Regions from separate parts of the Exiguobacterium sp. s35 genome, predicted to be linked through region 1. Evidence: a T-box and tRNA genes for the amino acid it is inferred to sense, from the RefSeq annotation. Region 1 holds a T-box; the other holds one or more tRNA genes.
What was found. The T-box of region 1 lies ahead of argS (arginine--tRNA ligase). A T-box ahead of a tRNA ligase gene usually reads a tRNA of that ligase, here a tRNA-Arg.

Region 1 (8,233 bases):
AATCGTCATGGAAGGCGTCGGAAAGTGCGGTATCCCATTCAAACCGCATCTCATAGTCGAGAATTTGCTCGATTGGTTGACTCATCTCAAGCAGTGCAAAGACGACCGGTCGATCGATGGGCTGTCGCGTCTTCAAATCGAAGTAGAGCGTGCGGTCGAACAATTTGAACTCGATATAACCTTCGTCGTAATGGTTCAACTGTTCACACTGACTTAAAAAGACTTCGATTGCTTGCGCCTCACTCTGTGACAAAGAGACGGCTTCTTTAGCTTCATCATATTGCTCGATCAAAGATTTGAAGGCGTCTTGCCGTTCTTTTTGAATGAGAAGTCGTTTAATGAAGAACGTCAAGGCAGCGGCGATACTACTGACGACCAGTAAACTCGTCTCCCGGAAGAATGATGCCGCTAGAATGAAGGTCAAACTGACGACGTATGTGTAGAAAGCGATTTTCATAAAATCGCTCAATGCGATGTCGACGCGGAACCACCATTTCACCTGATATTTTTGGAATACCGTGTTTAAGAAGATGGCAAGGAACAGTCCGGCAAGCGGCACGAACGAATCTTGCGAATAAAAGTCGAGACCGGTCTCGCCACCAAGGGCGAGATAAACCGCTGCCGGGATGACGATTTCTAAGTACGCCGTAATGGCATTCCAAGGATACGTGAAGCGGAAGCGACGGATGGCGACTTTCGGTTTCAAATTGGCGAATTGAAAGACGAACAACCCGATTTGGTTGACGATGAGTGCTGTTTCAAATCCAAAGAATAAAAATAAGATTAAGACGATACTTTCAGAAAAAGTGAAGTACACACCTTTGACTTCGATCGAGTCGAGTTGAAAAATGATGACCAATAATGAAATTAAAATAAACGACAATGGATCAATCGTCGGGGCGTGTAGGACATCCAATGCAAATAACGAGATGGTGAAGATGAATAAGGCACTCCATATACTCCAACCGAGCACGGACATCTTACGAAAGTGGTTCATGCGTTCCCTCCTAGCATGAGACATTTCGAGATCTAATAGTAAAGATTCGTCACGTTTTCGTGTGAGTCCTGCTTCTCTTCCATGATGCTTGAATTCTAGCATTGAGTATAGACGGAATATCCTCTATAATGAAATTGCTTTTCAACCGCATAGACGAATGTCGATGAAAAAGAGAGTAACGATGGTTTAGTCAACAAAGCGACCTAGGGATTGGTGAGAGCCTAGGCTGACAAACGTCGCGAAACGCACTTTTGAGATGCTATCCGAAACGAGAGTAGGCATAGCCGGAGGGAACCGTTATCACCATAAAGCGGTCTGCGTCATGCAGGCAAGAAGAGTGGTACCGCGGGAATTCCCGTCTCTTTGCATCTATGCAAAGGGCGTTTTTTTTATGAGTTGTGATACGAAGAAGGAGGACATACAAATGAGTTATGAACGCAAGTACGCAGAAGCGTTATCACGTGTCATCGGAGACGAGCTCACGATTGACCAGATTGAAGCATTGATTGAAAAGCCGAAACATGAGGCACACGGTGATCTCGCGTTCCCATGTTTCCAATTGGCGAAAGCCTATCGGAAAGCACCTGTCATGATTGCGACAGATATTGCGAATGACTTGAACGATGAACTGTTCACAAAAGTCGAGGCAGCAGGACCTTACGTCAACGTCTTCTTGAGCCGTGACGTCGTGTCAAAAGAAATCATTAACACGGTGCTCGACGAGAAGTCGGATTATGCAACACACGCAGCGCGCAACGAAACGATTGTGACGGACTTCTCGTCACCGAACATTGCGAAGCCGTTCTCGATGGGTCACTTGCGTTCGACGGTGATCGGGAATGCGATCAACCAAATCGCACGCAAAAACGGATACGACGTTGTCGGCGTCAACCACCTCGGTGACTGGGGAACACAGTTCGGTAAATTAATGGTCGCCTATAAAAAGTGGGGCGATGAGGAAGCGGTACGTGCTAACCCGATCGCAGAACTCTTGAAGCTATACGTCCATTTCCATGAAGAGGCGAAGACACAGCCAGAACTCGAAGATGAAGGCCGTGCTTGGTTCAAGAAACTTGAAGATGGTGATGCGGAAGCGACAGAGCTTTGGCAATGGTTCCGTGACGAGTCACTCAAGGAGTTCCAAAAAGTATATGACCTTCTCGGTGTGAAATTCGAGAGCTTCAATGGTGAGGCGTTCTACAACGATAAGATGGGACGCGTCGTCGAGATGCTCGAAGCGAAAAACCTTTTAGTCGAAAGTGAAGGCGCGATGGTCGTCTCACTCGAAGAAGAGAACTTGCCACCTTGCTTGATTAAAAAGAAAGATGGTGCAACATTGTACGCGACACGTGACTTGGCTGCGGCAATCTATCGCTACGAGACGTACAACTTCGTGCAAGCGAACTATGTCGTCGGTGGCGAACAGGCGCTTCACTTCAAACAACTCTTCTCGGTTCTTCGTAAGCTCGGCTACGACTTCGTCGATGGCATGCATCACGTACCGTTCGGCTTGATCTTGCAAGAAGGGAAGAAGATGTCGACACGTAAGGGGCGCATCGTTCTTCTTGAAGAAGTGTTGAAAGAAGCCATCGAAAAAGCACAAGCGAACATCGAACAGAAGAACCCAGACCTTGCGAACGCACAAGACGTTGCCCGTATGGTCGGTGTCGGAGCGGTCGTCTTCCACGACTTGAAGAATGAACGGATCAACAACATCGAATTCGATCTCGACAGCATGCTCAAGTTCGAAGGAGAGACAGGACCTTACGTTCAATATACGAATGCCCGTGCGAACTCACTCCTTCGCAAAGGAAACTATGACGGCTCACCGTTCACTGGTGCAGATGATGATTACTCATGGGGTGTCGTCACGATGCTCAACGCGTTCCCACACGTCATCACACGTGCACATGAACGTCGCGAACCATCAATCATCAGCCGTTACGTACTTGATCTCGCACAAGCGTTCAACAAGTATTACGGTCACGTCCGCGTCTTAGAAGAAGATGCCGGCAAACAATCGCGTCTCGCACTCGTGAAGGCAGTGACGCTCGTATTGACGGAAGGACTCCGTTTACTCGGTGTCGAAGCTCCGGAAGAAATGTAAGTTATAAGACAGACGAAAGGACCTCAATGATTTTTGAGGTCCTTTTCCTATGCTTACACTTTCATCCGCGTCACCGTTCGGGCTTCCGTATCATAGAGACACCATTCCCTGTCGAAGATGACGGCTCCGACATTGATGACATACCGCTTTTTCTTCAAATGGAATGGGGTCCCGATTTCCCAGGGCAGGGACCTCCCTTTCCGGTAAATCCCGGGGATATGGCTATGTCCGATGAAGACGAGCGGATACTTTCCTTTCTCGACAACCGGTTCCCAGTCCTCGTTCCACTTGACTTGATGCCCATGTAAAAAGCGCGCCTCACCAAGGGTTGTCTGTTCCGGCAACAAGGAAATCCGTGTTTTCACAGGGTGGTCGATGACGAGCACCTCGTCGATGCGCTCCTCCTGATTGCCGCGTAGACTCGGGAATGTCAGCAGTGCTTCATAGTTCGGGTCATACGTCACGACCTCTTCCACATGATGAAAGCGCTCGTGGCGTCGTTTTTTGCCGATGTGGCATTCGTATAGGTCGCCGAGACAGAGAATATGTTCGGTTTCCCGCCGGACGTCATCGAGAATCGCCTTTAAATCATCAAACGAACCGTGTGGGTCACTGATGATGGCGAGTTTCATCGGAAGTTCGTGAATTGGGCGTCGACAGACAACTCGAGCTCACGAACCAGCTGCATGACAGCTTGAAGGTCGTCACGCGATTTACCCGTGACACGGATTTGATCGTCTTGAATTTGCGATTTGACTTTTAGTTTTGATTCTTTGATGGCGTTGTTGATTTTTTTCGCGTCATCTTTGTCGATCCCGCTCTTCAATTTCACGCGTTGACGAACCGTGCCACCGAGAGCACCCTCTACTTTTTGATAATCGAGGTTTTTGGTCGGAACACCGCGTTTAATCAACTTCGTGATTAAGACGTCCTTTAATTGCTCAAGTTTATAGTCATCATCCGAGATGAGGACGAGGTCGCCATTGTCGAGCGACATTTCACTTTTTGATCCTTTAAAGTCGTAACGGTTTAAAATTTCCTTCTCCGCGATTTGAATCGCGTTCTTCACTTCTTCAAGATTCATTTCTGACACGATATCGAAAGAATTGTCTTTTGCCATGTTTCATCCATCCTTTGTGTGGTTTTGTTATAATGATAGCAGATTTGAAGCAGTGAAGGAGTGAAGAGATGGAACGTACAATGGATCAACATACACATGCAGACTTAGATCACGTTGCCTATCACGGGAAAGACCTTGGGGTGACGTTCAAAGGGGAACAGATTCGACTACGTGTCTGGTCTCCGGTAGCGGAACAAATGTCGGTCAAGTTATATCGCACAGCCCGTGCACGTAAGTTTGAACGACTCGAGCTCGAACCGGCTGAGAAGGGGACTTGGGTCATTGAACTCGACCGCGCCCTGTTCGAAGGTCAATTTTATGTATTTGAAGCAATGATTGATGGGAAGAAAGTGGAATCACTCGACCCTTATGCAAAAGTCGTCGGAGTGAACGGGAAACGTGGGTGCCTGCTTGACCCAGCATCCTTGAACCCGGACCATTGGATCAAAGAACGTCCGCTATTCAATTCTTCACAAGAGGCGGTCATTTATGAGGCGCACGTCCGTGATTTGACGAGTCATCCAGAAAGTGGCGCCACGCATCGTGGGAAGTTCTTAGGCATGACCGAGACGGGGACGACGACAACGAGCGGATACCCGACTGGACTTGACTACATCACCTCGCTCGGTATCACGCATCTTCAGTTGATGCCATTCTTTGACTATGGGTCAGTGAATGAATCACGCGAGGGCGAAGATAACTATAACTGGGGATATGACCCGGTACATTACTTTGCGGTCGAGGGATCGTACGCCTCGTCAGCAGATGATCCAGCGACACGAATCATCGAATTGAAAGCGATGATTCAAGCCCTCCACGACCGAGGCATCCGCGTCATCATGGACGTCGTCTTCAACCATACGCATGATGCGTTGACGACACCGCTCGGTCAATTCGTCCCTGACTACTATTATCGACTAAATGAGGACGGGACACTCGCGGACGGTTCGGCCTGTGGGAACGACACGGCATCTGAGCGTGCGATGATGCGTAAGCTCATGGTCGAATGTGTCACGTATTGGGCGAAAGAATTCATGATCGACGGGTTCCGTTTCGACTTGATGGGATTACACGACGTCAAAACGATGAATCAAATTCGGAAGGCGCTTGATCGCGTCGACCCATCCATCCTTGTCATCGGAGAAGGTTGGGATTTGGACACGCCACTCCCTGTCCGTAAAAAAGCGAATCAACACAACGCCCATAAAATGCCACGAATCGCGCAATTCAATGACGGGATTCGAGACGGCGTCCGTGGAGACGTGTTCATCGAGGACTTGCCAGGTTGGGTGAGTGGGAATACAGACATGACGGCTGACGTGAAACGTGGGATTGCTGGCGGAATCACGAGCCAAAGTTTTGCCGATGAACCGAATCAGGTCGTCAACTACGTTGAATGTCATGATAACTTGACGCTTTGGGACAAGTTGTCCGTGACGAATCCAGAAGATGATGAGACGACACGTCGTCGCCGTCATCGTTTGGCGACGTCCATCGTACTCCTGGGGCAAGGGATTCCGTTTCTTCATAGTGGACAAGAGTTTTTCCGCACAAAAGATGGGGACGAGAATAGCTTTAACTCAGGTGAGGTCGTCAACCGTGTCGACTGGACACGAGCTGAACAAGAAGCGCCAAGTGTGGAATATGTGAAAGGTCTGTTGCGTCTGCGGAAGCAGTATCCGCTCTTCCGACTCGAGAACACGGAACAGATTCGGAAACATTTGCGTTTCTTCGACGAAGAAGAAGGTGTGATTGCATTCGAGTTGAGCCGTCACGTCGAAGGGTATGTCGAACGACATGTCGTGTACCATAACGCGCTAGAAGAAGCGGTCGAGGTCAAACTTCCGTCTGGTAAGTTTGAAGTGAACGTGGAAGACCATACGGTCAATTTGACGGCGCCGCGTCAAATTGAAGACCGTCATATGATGGTCGCGCCACTGTCGACACTCGTGGTGACGGAACGTCGTCCGGACTACAGCAAATACGCTGTTGCCGGTGGTGCCGCACTCGCCGTGCTCGGTGGTCTCTGGTATGTGTCGAAGAAACGGAAGCGTAAAGAGCAGTAACCAAAAAGGAGGCGGGTTAATCCGTCTCCTTTGGTGTGTCTTCCTCTGATTTCGATGCTTCGAGTTGCATCATTTTTTGGACAAGAATGTGTTTCGGCATATGCATCAACTCTTCGAGCGGAACGTTTAACTTTTTCGCAAGCTCGACGGCTGTCTCTGGTGATAACTGTAATGGGCGCATGGGTAGACTCCTTTCTAAATCATTCATCTATACCGACAGTATACAGGAAAATCGAAAATGTGTTGAACGAACACATTCAAAATCGAATTTCGTTTCGGTCGTTGCTAAGCTGAAAATAGGAAGTGATCAAATGTACAAACAAACAGCAGACTTTCAATTTCATCAAACGATCGAATGGCTAGAACGTGTCGGTGAAGGTTGGATGTTGTACTTGGCGCAAACCGGATTTTTGTTCTTTGACGAGTCGTCCCAAATTCGCTGGGAAATTGACTGGGCTTGGACACCGTGCGCCCTATATGTGGAACCGAATGCCACGCGTGCCGTGGCATGGTTCCGAGAAAAAGGACTTTACGGAGTGATTGATTTACAAAAAGGACAGATGGAGACGCATGCGATTCCACAACGTTTTAATGGTGACTGGTTTAGTAATTTGCACTATTGGCAAGGAGATGACATCTTCTTATATTCAGCCGAATCGGATGTCGTGGCGTTGAATCTCCATGATCATACGTTTCGATATAGTCGTTATGAAGAAGTCCCGGTTTTTGGGGACATCATCGAGCTGGCGTATCAGGGGACGTATGATTTTGAACGATTCACACCTGACACATGTGTGACGGTATATGATGAAAACACGCATCACTTTTTAGTCGAAAATGTGAAAACGAATGAAAATTGGCGTATCCCATATCAAGGAGACCGCGAAACGGTCATTCTCGATCAAGTCGGGGAAACAACGGCGATCACCTCGACTGAATCATTCCAATTGTTTCATCGAGAGCAAGAACTGTTTTGTTCATCGGTGTGCGCGGACAACCAATTACTGAAGGTCATGCTGTTAGATGACCGAGGGGATCGACTCGTCGTCTTATCCGCACCACCGCGATTTTGTCATAGTTGGCTGCAAGTTTTTGAACGACAAGAATCCTGAACCAGAAACAGGTTCAGGAATTTTTTGTGAAGTGATGATGAATGGAGAAAGAAACGGGAAGTAGATGGTTAGACAGGGAGGAGTGACGAGGATGGAATGGTTAGGTAGGCAGTTGGTTCGCTTTCGATATGTAGTACTACTCGTTTGGACGATTTTACTCGCGGGATCGGTCTATTTTGGGCTTCAGCTCCCGGGTGAGTTGAGAGGAAACGGCTTCGCCATTCAAGACGGACGGTTCCAACAAGTAGAAGATACGTTGAATGAACGGTTTGATCGTGCGGGCGCCTCGATGATCGTACTATTCGAAGGCGGAGATTTGGATACGGTCATGAACGAACAGCAAGAACAATTGGAGGCGATTCGGTCGGTTGATGGCGTGATTACGCCATCCGAGAATCCAGATGCCCGTTCAGGAGACGTCGCCTATTTCGTGCTTGAGTTTGAAGACTATGAAGCGGCCGAATCTTCGATTGATGCGGTCCGTGATGCGCTTATCACAGACACGGATACAGAAGTGCGCTTGACTGGGGAACCGGTATTTGCGGACGACTTGAATGAGGCATCGAAAAATGACTTGATTCGGGCGGAGTTGATTGGGATTCCAGTCGCACTGGTCGTATTATTACTCGTTTTCGGAACGCCGCTCGCGGCACTCATGCCGTTGCTCGTCGGACTGATCACGTTCATCGTAGCGGCGGGGTCTCTATTCTTTTTTGCGCAAAACATGGAATTATCCATATTCGTCTTGAACGCCGTGGCGATGATCGCTATCGCGCTCGGGATTGATTTCTCATTGCTGCTCGTCAACCGTTATCGTGAAGAGTTGACGCG
Region 2 (8,233 bases), on a different contig from region 1:
TACTGCTTATTCCACGACCCTCGATGTGTAAAACGTCTCAAGACGTGATGGTTACCCATTTAGCTTTGGACGAGCTGGTTTGATGACCCGACTTGATTCAAAATAACGTGTGAAAGTGGATTCACCTGAATAGGATAAGAAGAGATATTCTTTAGCACGCGTCATTCCGATGTAAAGGAGAGAGACTTCACGCTCGAGATCTTCTTCATATTTAAACGGCATATTTTCAACGTTTACGATAAAAACGGCTTGAAAATCAAGACCTTTACTGCTGTCAATTGTACTAATTTTTACGCGTTGATCATCTTTTGAGAAGGTACGTTTCGTCTCGCTACTCTCCGTAATCCAAAAGTGCTCGATTCCATAGTAGTTTAGGGCACGTTGTAACGTGTCGACATAATGCATCGTCGAGAACTTCTGGACGCGATACAGGATCAACATTTCAGAATAGGGGACTTTTTTCTCGTCATGTAATTTTTTTATTTGCCGAGCAACGAGATCTGCCTCTTTGAAGAAATGATCACATTTAATAATGGCTGGTTCAGGACCTCTTCGAAGCGTACTTTGAGGAGCAATGATTTCACCATCTAATTCCTTCGTCACAACTTTATCTTTTAGGGAGGAATTGGATTGATAAAACGACCAGGCGAACGATACGATTTGAGAAGTGTTTCGGTAATTAATATTTAGAATTTTGGACCTTCCTCGGAAATCCAAACCGGTATCCTGTACATAACTACGTTTTCGTTTATAGATAGACTGCGCTCGATCTTCGACGAGTAAAAGCGATTTCGTTTCAGGATTTAAAAGTTCGCTTGCAAGTTCGAGCCATTCGGGTTCGAAGTCTTGTCCCTCATCAATCAAAATCGCATCGTAAGACGGGAAGATGATTTCTCGCTTCCTTAACTTTTCAAGTATCGCCGGTATTCTTCTTTCCGAGATGTGTAAATCATTCTGCAACCAGGCATGAAAATTTCGAACTTCAATCAAATGATTCCTCTGTTTCAACTGAGGATCAAAATCGAACAAATCATCCGGTTCTAACATCATCTGTTGTACCATCTGTTCGATAAAACGGGCTAGCGAGATATTGTAACATAGGATTAAAATCTTCCATTCGGGATGTTGTTTAGATAACAGTTTAGCGCGACTCGCCAAAATGAGGGTCTTGCCACTACCTGCAACACCTCGAATTAAACGATTTTGATCACCGAGTTGTTTGGCCAAGTTCTCTTGATGTAGGTCCATCGCCCGGATGTTGTGAAGGGATAGTAAAAGCTGGTCTTGATATGGTGTGACTTTTTTAAATTCGGCGCTGATTCGAACTTCTGGGAAGAGATGATAACGAATCGCATCGATTTCTTCACCAGTCAACGGTTGCCTCAGGCGATAAGGAACCGTGAACATATTCAGAATTTTTTCGATGAGGATTTCTTCTGAGAATTGTGAATCATCCGGGTTGATTTCATCACGCATCAGAGAGAAACAAGGATCAATGACTTGATAGAGTCCATGACGAATACAGTCATCTTGTGTCAATCGTGTAAAAATGACGCCTGATCCATAAGGGAATTTTAATGTCGTCGCATACTTTCCTTCGTGTTGAATCAGGTTTTGATCCTTTTTTAGGACGTCAGTCAGTTTGAACATATTTTCACGGGCTTGTAGAAATGGACTTTTTACTTTCTTTTGAGATCCGTTTGCGGGAGTGATCATCCATTCATCATGGTTCAGTTGGTAGAGAGTAGAACGCGTATAGTCTTTCACTTCTAAAACGATCAACCCTAAATCAGGTCCGATGATGACGAAATCAGGTCTTCGACCGTGTATATTGGGTTCAAAATAAACGATGTAATCGTCTGGAAGGTAGCGTTTCAACGTACGAAATACGAGCCGCTCTCCTGCTGTTGCGGATGAACGAATCGTTTCAGGAACAGTATGAGCCATTAATTGACACCTCGTTTCCAATCCTTTTACTTAAATATACTATATAAAGGATACATAAAAAGGATGGTGGTTTGAAATTGAGGGAGAAAACACAAAAAAAGGACGAAGACCTCAATTAGGCCTTCGTCCTTTTATGTAATACACCCGGAGAGATTCGAACTCCCGACACCTGGCACCGGAAACCAGTGCTCTATCCCCTGAGCTACGGGTGCATGTGTGTGACACGAATTTATTATACATTTGTTTTATTGAAAAAGCAATCCTGTTCATTACGCTTTTTTGAGCGCGAGTGGAGCGGGTTCGTTACAATAGAAGAGAGGGGGGGAGAACGATGCAACGGCAAGAACAAAAACAGGTGCAACAGCAACAGATGACACAAGACCTTGTGCAACGGCTGCCGGTACTCGAGGCGGATCGTCTCGCGCTCACGTTTCGTCTAGCACGGCTCGCGCGACATAATCCAAACATTCATTTCGGGAGCGGGGATCTCGGATGGATTGCAGATGCGGCGAGTGCGTTCGAAGAGAAGCTGTTCACGCAGATTCGGGAAGGAAGCGGAAGCGAGACGGAGAAGGAGCTGAGACGACAACTCGTCCTCTTGCTCGATCATCGAGGGTTGTTGCCGGACACGAATGAGGGATTGGCGGAGCGGTTCGGTATCGACGTCTCTCAAATCGAACAGGCGAGACAGGCACTCCTATTTCTTGAACCGACGGGGATCGGGGCAAGAACGGAACGGGAGTGTCAGTATCGGCATGCGATTGAGCATGAGGACCCGCGCGTCGTCGATGTATTCGATGCGATTGAGAGTGGAGTGAGCCATCAACAGATGGCAAGCGCGCTCGCGATTTCGGAAGAAGAACTAGCCCGTCTAGAACGGATTGTCGCGACACTCCCGAAGCGTCCTTTATTATATGAAGAAACGGGGCACGTCTATCCGGAAGTCGAAGTGTGTGTGGAGGACGGGGAGCTTGTCACGACGTGGCTCAGTCCTGAACTTGACGAGACGCGTGTCGGGAATGACCGCGAGGCGAAATGGTGGATGACATCCCTTGCGATGCGTAACGAGACGCTTCGAGACATTTGGGCGGTCATCGAGTCGCGTCAGACCGAGTGGCTCAAAGGAGAACTTGTCCTCCATCCGTTGACACGTCGTACCGTCGCGCAACAAATCGGAAAGCACGAATCAACGGTCGGGCGTGCCATACAAGGGAAGTTCGCGAAGACCGAGGGCGGAATCATGGAATGGCGACACTTTTTCGTCCGGTCGACGAATCATGGGCATTCGCCGTTCATGATCAAACGGACGCTCGCGGAACTCATCCAACGAGAGAAGGCACCGCAAAGTGATCAAGCCCTCGCTAAAGAGCTCGCCCGATACGGATATCTCGTGACGCGACGGACCGTGACGAACTATCGTGAAGAACTCGGATTCGGCAATTCACGTGAGCGTGAGCGACAGTTATGGAAAGGATGACGAAAATGAAATTTACATTATATAAACGTGACAATTGTTCACTCTGTGACGAGGCAATCGTCATGCTCGAATGGTTGCAGGAAGATTATCCGATTGAGCTCGAACAGGTCGACATCACGGGAGACGAGGTACTCGAGGCGAAGTACCTCTTCGAAATCCCCGTTCTTATACACGAAGGGCAAGTCATCAGTCAAGGGCGATATGATGACAACAAAGTTGAAGATTTTGTTAAGTATACGCTTACATCGAAAAAAAACGTTTGAAGGGGTTGCCAGACGGAAAAGTGATTGATAAGATGAACTCGTAGCGGTGGGACGCAAATAAAAAAGTGGGACAAAAGTTGTCCACACTGAAAGTCGAGGGGGGAAGAGCATGATCCAGCAACTGATTCACGTTCAGAAGCAAATTGTCCCTGACCTGCTCGATACGCTCCGACATCGTTACGATATCTTACATTATGTCCGCTTGATGCAGCCGATTGGCCGCAGGACACTCGCAACGAGTTTGGGACTGACCGAACGGGTGCTCAGACGAGAAGTCGACTTTTTGAAAGACCAAGGTCTTCTTTACGTCGCTACTCAAGGAATTTCCCTTAGTGAGACGGGACGAAACGTCTTACGAGACTTGCACGAGATCATGGGAGAACTTCTCGGAATCTCAGAAGTGGCAAGAGAGCTCGAAGAGAAATTAGGAGTTCGCCAAGTCGTCATCGTACCAGGTGATTCAGATGAGACATTCTGGGTCCAACGCGATATCGGACGGGCAGCGGTCACGCAGTTAAAAGCGCGGCTCGCACCGGATGATAACGTGATTGCGGTAACAGGTGGAACGACGATGGCATCGGTTGCGGCGATGATGTCGCCCGATAAAAAAGAACGCCCGATGCATTTTGTGCCCGCACGCGGAGGTCTTGGTGAAACGCTTGAACTTCAAGCGAATACCGTCTGCTCACGCATGGCGGACCGGGCCCACGCAGACTATCATCTTCTACATATTCCGGATGAAGTGTCACAAGAAACATTCGACCGGATGGTGGAGGAACCTAGTATTAAAAATGTACTGGAAATGATTAGAGCGGCGCGAATTGTGGTACATGGAATTGGTGAGGCAGAAACGATGGCAAAACGCCGTCATGCATCACCGGAGCATTTGCGGATGATTGAACGGCATGACGCCGTCGCCGAAGCATTCGGATATTATTTCAATGCGGAAGGTGAGATCGTTCATCGCGTCAAGACGGTCGGAATCCAACTCGAAGAGCTGGATGACATGGATACCGTCATCGCGGTTGCCGGAGGAAAATCGAAGGCACAGGCGATCGCCGCTTATGCGAAACACACGTCGAACATCATCCTCGTCACAGACGAAGGTGCGGCGAAAGAATTATTAACTTGTTATTAAAGAGTTGACCCCCCGTTGGCTCTTCAATAAATAGCTTCTACCCTAAGGAGGAAATTAACATGGCAGTAAAAGTTGGTATTAACGGATTTGGACGTATCGGTCGTTTGGCATTCCGCGAGATCATCAAAAACGAAGGGATCGAAGTTGTTGCAATCAACGACTTGACAGACACGAAGATGCTTGCGCACCTTCTCAAGTATGACACGACTCAAGGTCGTTTCGACGGAGAAGTTGAAGTACATGACGATCACTTCCTCGTAAACGGAGAAAAAGTTATCACGCTTGCTAACCGTAACCCTGAAGAACTTCCATGGGGAGACCTCGGTGTAGACATCGTTCTCGAATGTACTGGATTCTTCACTTCTAAAGAAAAAGCTGAGCTTCACTTGAAAGCTGGCGCGAAGAAAGTTGTTATCTCGGCTCCTGCTACAGGTGACATGAAGACTGTTGTTTACAACACAAACCACGACATCCTCGATGGTACTGAAACAGTCATCTCAGGTGCTTCTTGTACAACAAACTGCTTGGCACCAATGGCTAAAGTACTTCAAGACCAGTTCGGAATCGTTGAAGGTCTCATGACTACGATCCACGCTTACACTGGCGACCAAAACACGCTTGACGCTCCACACCCGAAAGGTGACTTCCGTCGTGCACGTGCAGCTGCAGCGAACATCGTACCTAACACAACAGGTGCTGCTAAAGCAATCGGTCTCGTAATCCCTGAACTTCAAGGAAAACTTGACGGTGCTGCACAACGTGTACCAGTTGCTACAGGTTCACTCACTGAGCTCGTAACTGTACTCGACAAGCAAGTATCTGTAGACGAAGTAAACGCAGCGATGAAAGCAGCAGCAAACGAGTCATTCGGTTACACTGAAGACGAAATCGTTTCTTCTGACATCGTTGGAATCACATACGGTTCACTCTTCGACGCGACTCAAACTAAAGTAATGACAGTTGGCGACAAGCAACTCGTTAAAACAGTTTCTTGGTATGACAACGAAATGTCTTACACTGCACAATTGGTTCGCACAGTTAAGCACTTCGCTAACATCGCGAAGTAATTTCGTGAACTAAATAGAATCAAATAGGAGCGGAAACAAGAGATTGTTCTCCGCTCTATTTATGAAATGACACGCACGACATATGGAGGCGAAAGTTATGAACAAACAGTCTATTCGTGACATCGATGTAAAAGGGAAACGCGTCTTTTGCCGCGTTGACTTCAACGTTCCACTCAAAGATGGCGTCATCCAAGATGAAACTCGGATCCAAGCCGCACTTCCAACGATCAAGCATTTGCTTGACGGTGGTGCGAAACTCGTCCTTGCGAGCCACCTCGGCCGTCCAAAAGGCGAGAAGAACCCTGAGTTCTCACTTGCTCCAGTAGCGAAGCGTCTCGCTGAGCTCCTCGGAAAAGATGTACCGCTCGTCGAAGAAGCATACGGTCCGGTCGCAGAAGAAGCGGTCGCTAAACTCTCTGAAGGCGATGTCGTCGTTTTAGAGAACGTTCGTTTCTACCCAGGTGAAACGAAAAACGACGCTGAACTTGCAAAAGGATTCGCAGCACTTGCTGACGTATACGTCAACGACGCGTTCGGCGCGGCTCACCGTGCACACGCTTCAACTGAAGGAATTGCACACCACGTGGATACAGCCGTTGCTGGTCTCTTGATGGAAAAAGAACTTGAAGTTCTCGGTAAAGCTCTTTCTAACCCTGACCGTCCGTTCACGGCGATTATCGGCGGGTCGAAAGTAGCTGACAAGATTGGGGTCATCGACCACCTTCTTGACATCGTTGACACACTCATCATCGGTGGCGGACTCTCGTACACGTTCTCGAAAGCACTCGGGCACGAAGTCGGGACGTCGCTCCTTGAAGAGGATAAGCTTGACCTCGCTCGTCAATTCATGAAGAAAGCAGAAGACAAAGGCGTGAAGTTCTTGATGCCTGTCGACTGTGTCATCACGAAAGAATTCGGCGAAGAAACGTATGTCGGCCCAGTCGATATCGACTCGATCCCAGCGGATCACATGGGTCTTGATATCGGACCGAAGACAGTCGAACTTTACGCGGACGCGATTCGCGAATCGAAACTTGTCGTATGGAACGGACCGATGGGCGTATTCGAACTTGATAAATACGCAAACGGAACGAAAGGTGTCGCTCAAGCACTTGCAGACAGCGATGCATATTCAATCATCGGTGGTGGCGACTCAGCCGCTGCGGCAGCCAAGTTTGGTCTTGCTGACAAGATGAGTCACATTTCAACTGGTGGTGGCGCGTCACTCGAATTCATGGAAGGCAAAAAACTTCCAGGTGTCGAGGCGCTTAACGACAAGTAATTTAGAGGAGGGTTATCGATGCGTAAACCGATTATTGCAGGTAACTGGAAAATGAACAAAACACTCTCGGAAGCAGTCGCTTTCGTAGAGGAAGTTAAAAACAACATCCCGTCTACTGACAAAGTAGATGCAGCGATTGGTGCTCCGGCACTTTTCCTCGCACCGATGGTAGAAGCAGCTAAAGGGTCAAACTTGAAGCTCGGTGCACAAAACATGTACGACAAAGATAGCGGTGCCTACACTGGCGAAATCAGCCCAGCTATGGTCGCTGACCTCGGCGTGACTTACGTCATCCTCGGTCACTCAGAACGTCGCGAGTACTTCGGCGAATCAGATGCGTTCATCAACAGCAAAACGAAAAAAGCGTTCGAACACGGTCTTACGCCAATCGTTTGTGTCGGTGAAACACTCGAGGAGCGCGAAGGCGACAAGTTCGAAGAAGTCATCAAAACACAAGTCGAAGGCGGTCTCGCTGACCTCTCTGCTGACCAAGTCAAACAACTCGTCATCGCGTATGAGCCAGTTTGGGCAATCGGTACAGGTAAATCAGCGGACGAAGCTGACGCACAAAGCTCTTGTAAGTATGTTCGCGACGTGGTGAAAGGTCTTTACGGCGAAGACGTAGCGGCTGCAGTACGCATCCAATACGGTGGATCTGTAAAACCTGAGAACATCAAAGAGTACATGGCACAAGAAGATATCGACGGCGCACTCGTCGGCGGTGCTTCACTTGAAGCCGCTTCGTTCCTCAAATTGTTGGAGGCGATTTAAATGGCTAGACCAGTCGCACTCATCATCTTAGATGGTTTCGGGATGCGTGACGAATCGTTCGGTAACGCGGTCTTGGCTGCAGACAAGCCGAACTTCGATCGCTACTGGGAGCAGTATCCACATACGCTCTTAAACGCAAAAGGCGAGTACGTCGGTCTTCCAGAAGGGCAGATGGGGAACTCGGAAGTCGGTCACTTAAATATCGGTGCCGGTCGAGTTGTCTATCAGTCACTCTCACGCGTCAACAACGCAATCAAGGATCGTTCGTTCTTCGACCGTCAGGCGATG

Region 2: it has a tRNA-Arg gene. The T-box ahead of argS (arginine--tRNA ligase) is inferred to sense a tRNA for this amino acid. The anticodon was not compared.

What each region holds. Positions count from the first base shown of each region.
Region 1 covers NZ_JACSKI010000002.1:273,382-281,614, forward strand. The annotation lists gene KNO75_RS11800 (GGDEF domain-containing protein) at 1-997, opposite strand, end outside; T-box leader at 1,152-1,363, shown strand; gene argS (arginine--tRNA ligase) at 1,422-3,104, shown strand; gene KNO75_RS11810 (metallophosphoesterase family protein) at 3,158-3,736, opposite strand; gene KNO75_RS11815 (YajQ family cyclic di-GMP-binding protein) at 3,733-4,224, opposite strand; gene pulA (type I pullulanase) at 4,293-6,290, shown strand; gene KNO75_RS11825 (YycC family protein) at 6,307-6,471, opposite strand; gene KNO75_RS11830 (hypothetical protein) at 6,602-7,402, shown strand; gene KNO75_RS11835 (MMPL family transporter) at 7,494-8,233, shown strand, end outside.
Region 2 covers NZ_JACSKI010000001.1:1,336,440-1,344,672, reverse strand. The annotation lists gene KNO75_RS06915 (3'-5' exonuclease) at 52-1,947, opposite strand; tRNA gene KNO75_RS06910 (tRNA-Arg) at 2,087-2,159, opposite strand; gene KNO75_RS06905 (RNA polymerase factor sigma-54) at 2,279-3,424, shown strand; gene KNO75_RS06900 (glutaredoxin family protein) at 3,430-3,687, shown strand; gene KNO75_RS06895 (sugar-binding transcriptional regulator) at 3,797-4,825, shown strand; gene gap (type I glyceraldehyde-3-phosphate dehydrogenase) at 4,885-5,892, shown strand; gene KNO75_RS06885 (phosphoglycerate kinase) at 5,990-7,174, shown strand; gene tpiA (triose-phosphate isomerase) at 7,193-7,945, shown strand; gene gpmI (2,3-bisphosphoglycerate-independent phosphoglycerate mutase) at 7,946-8,233, shown strand, end outside.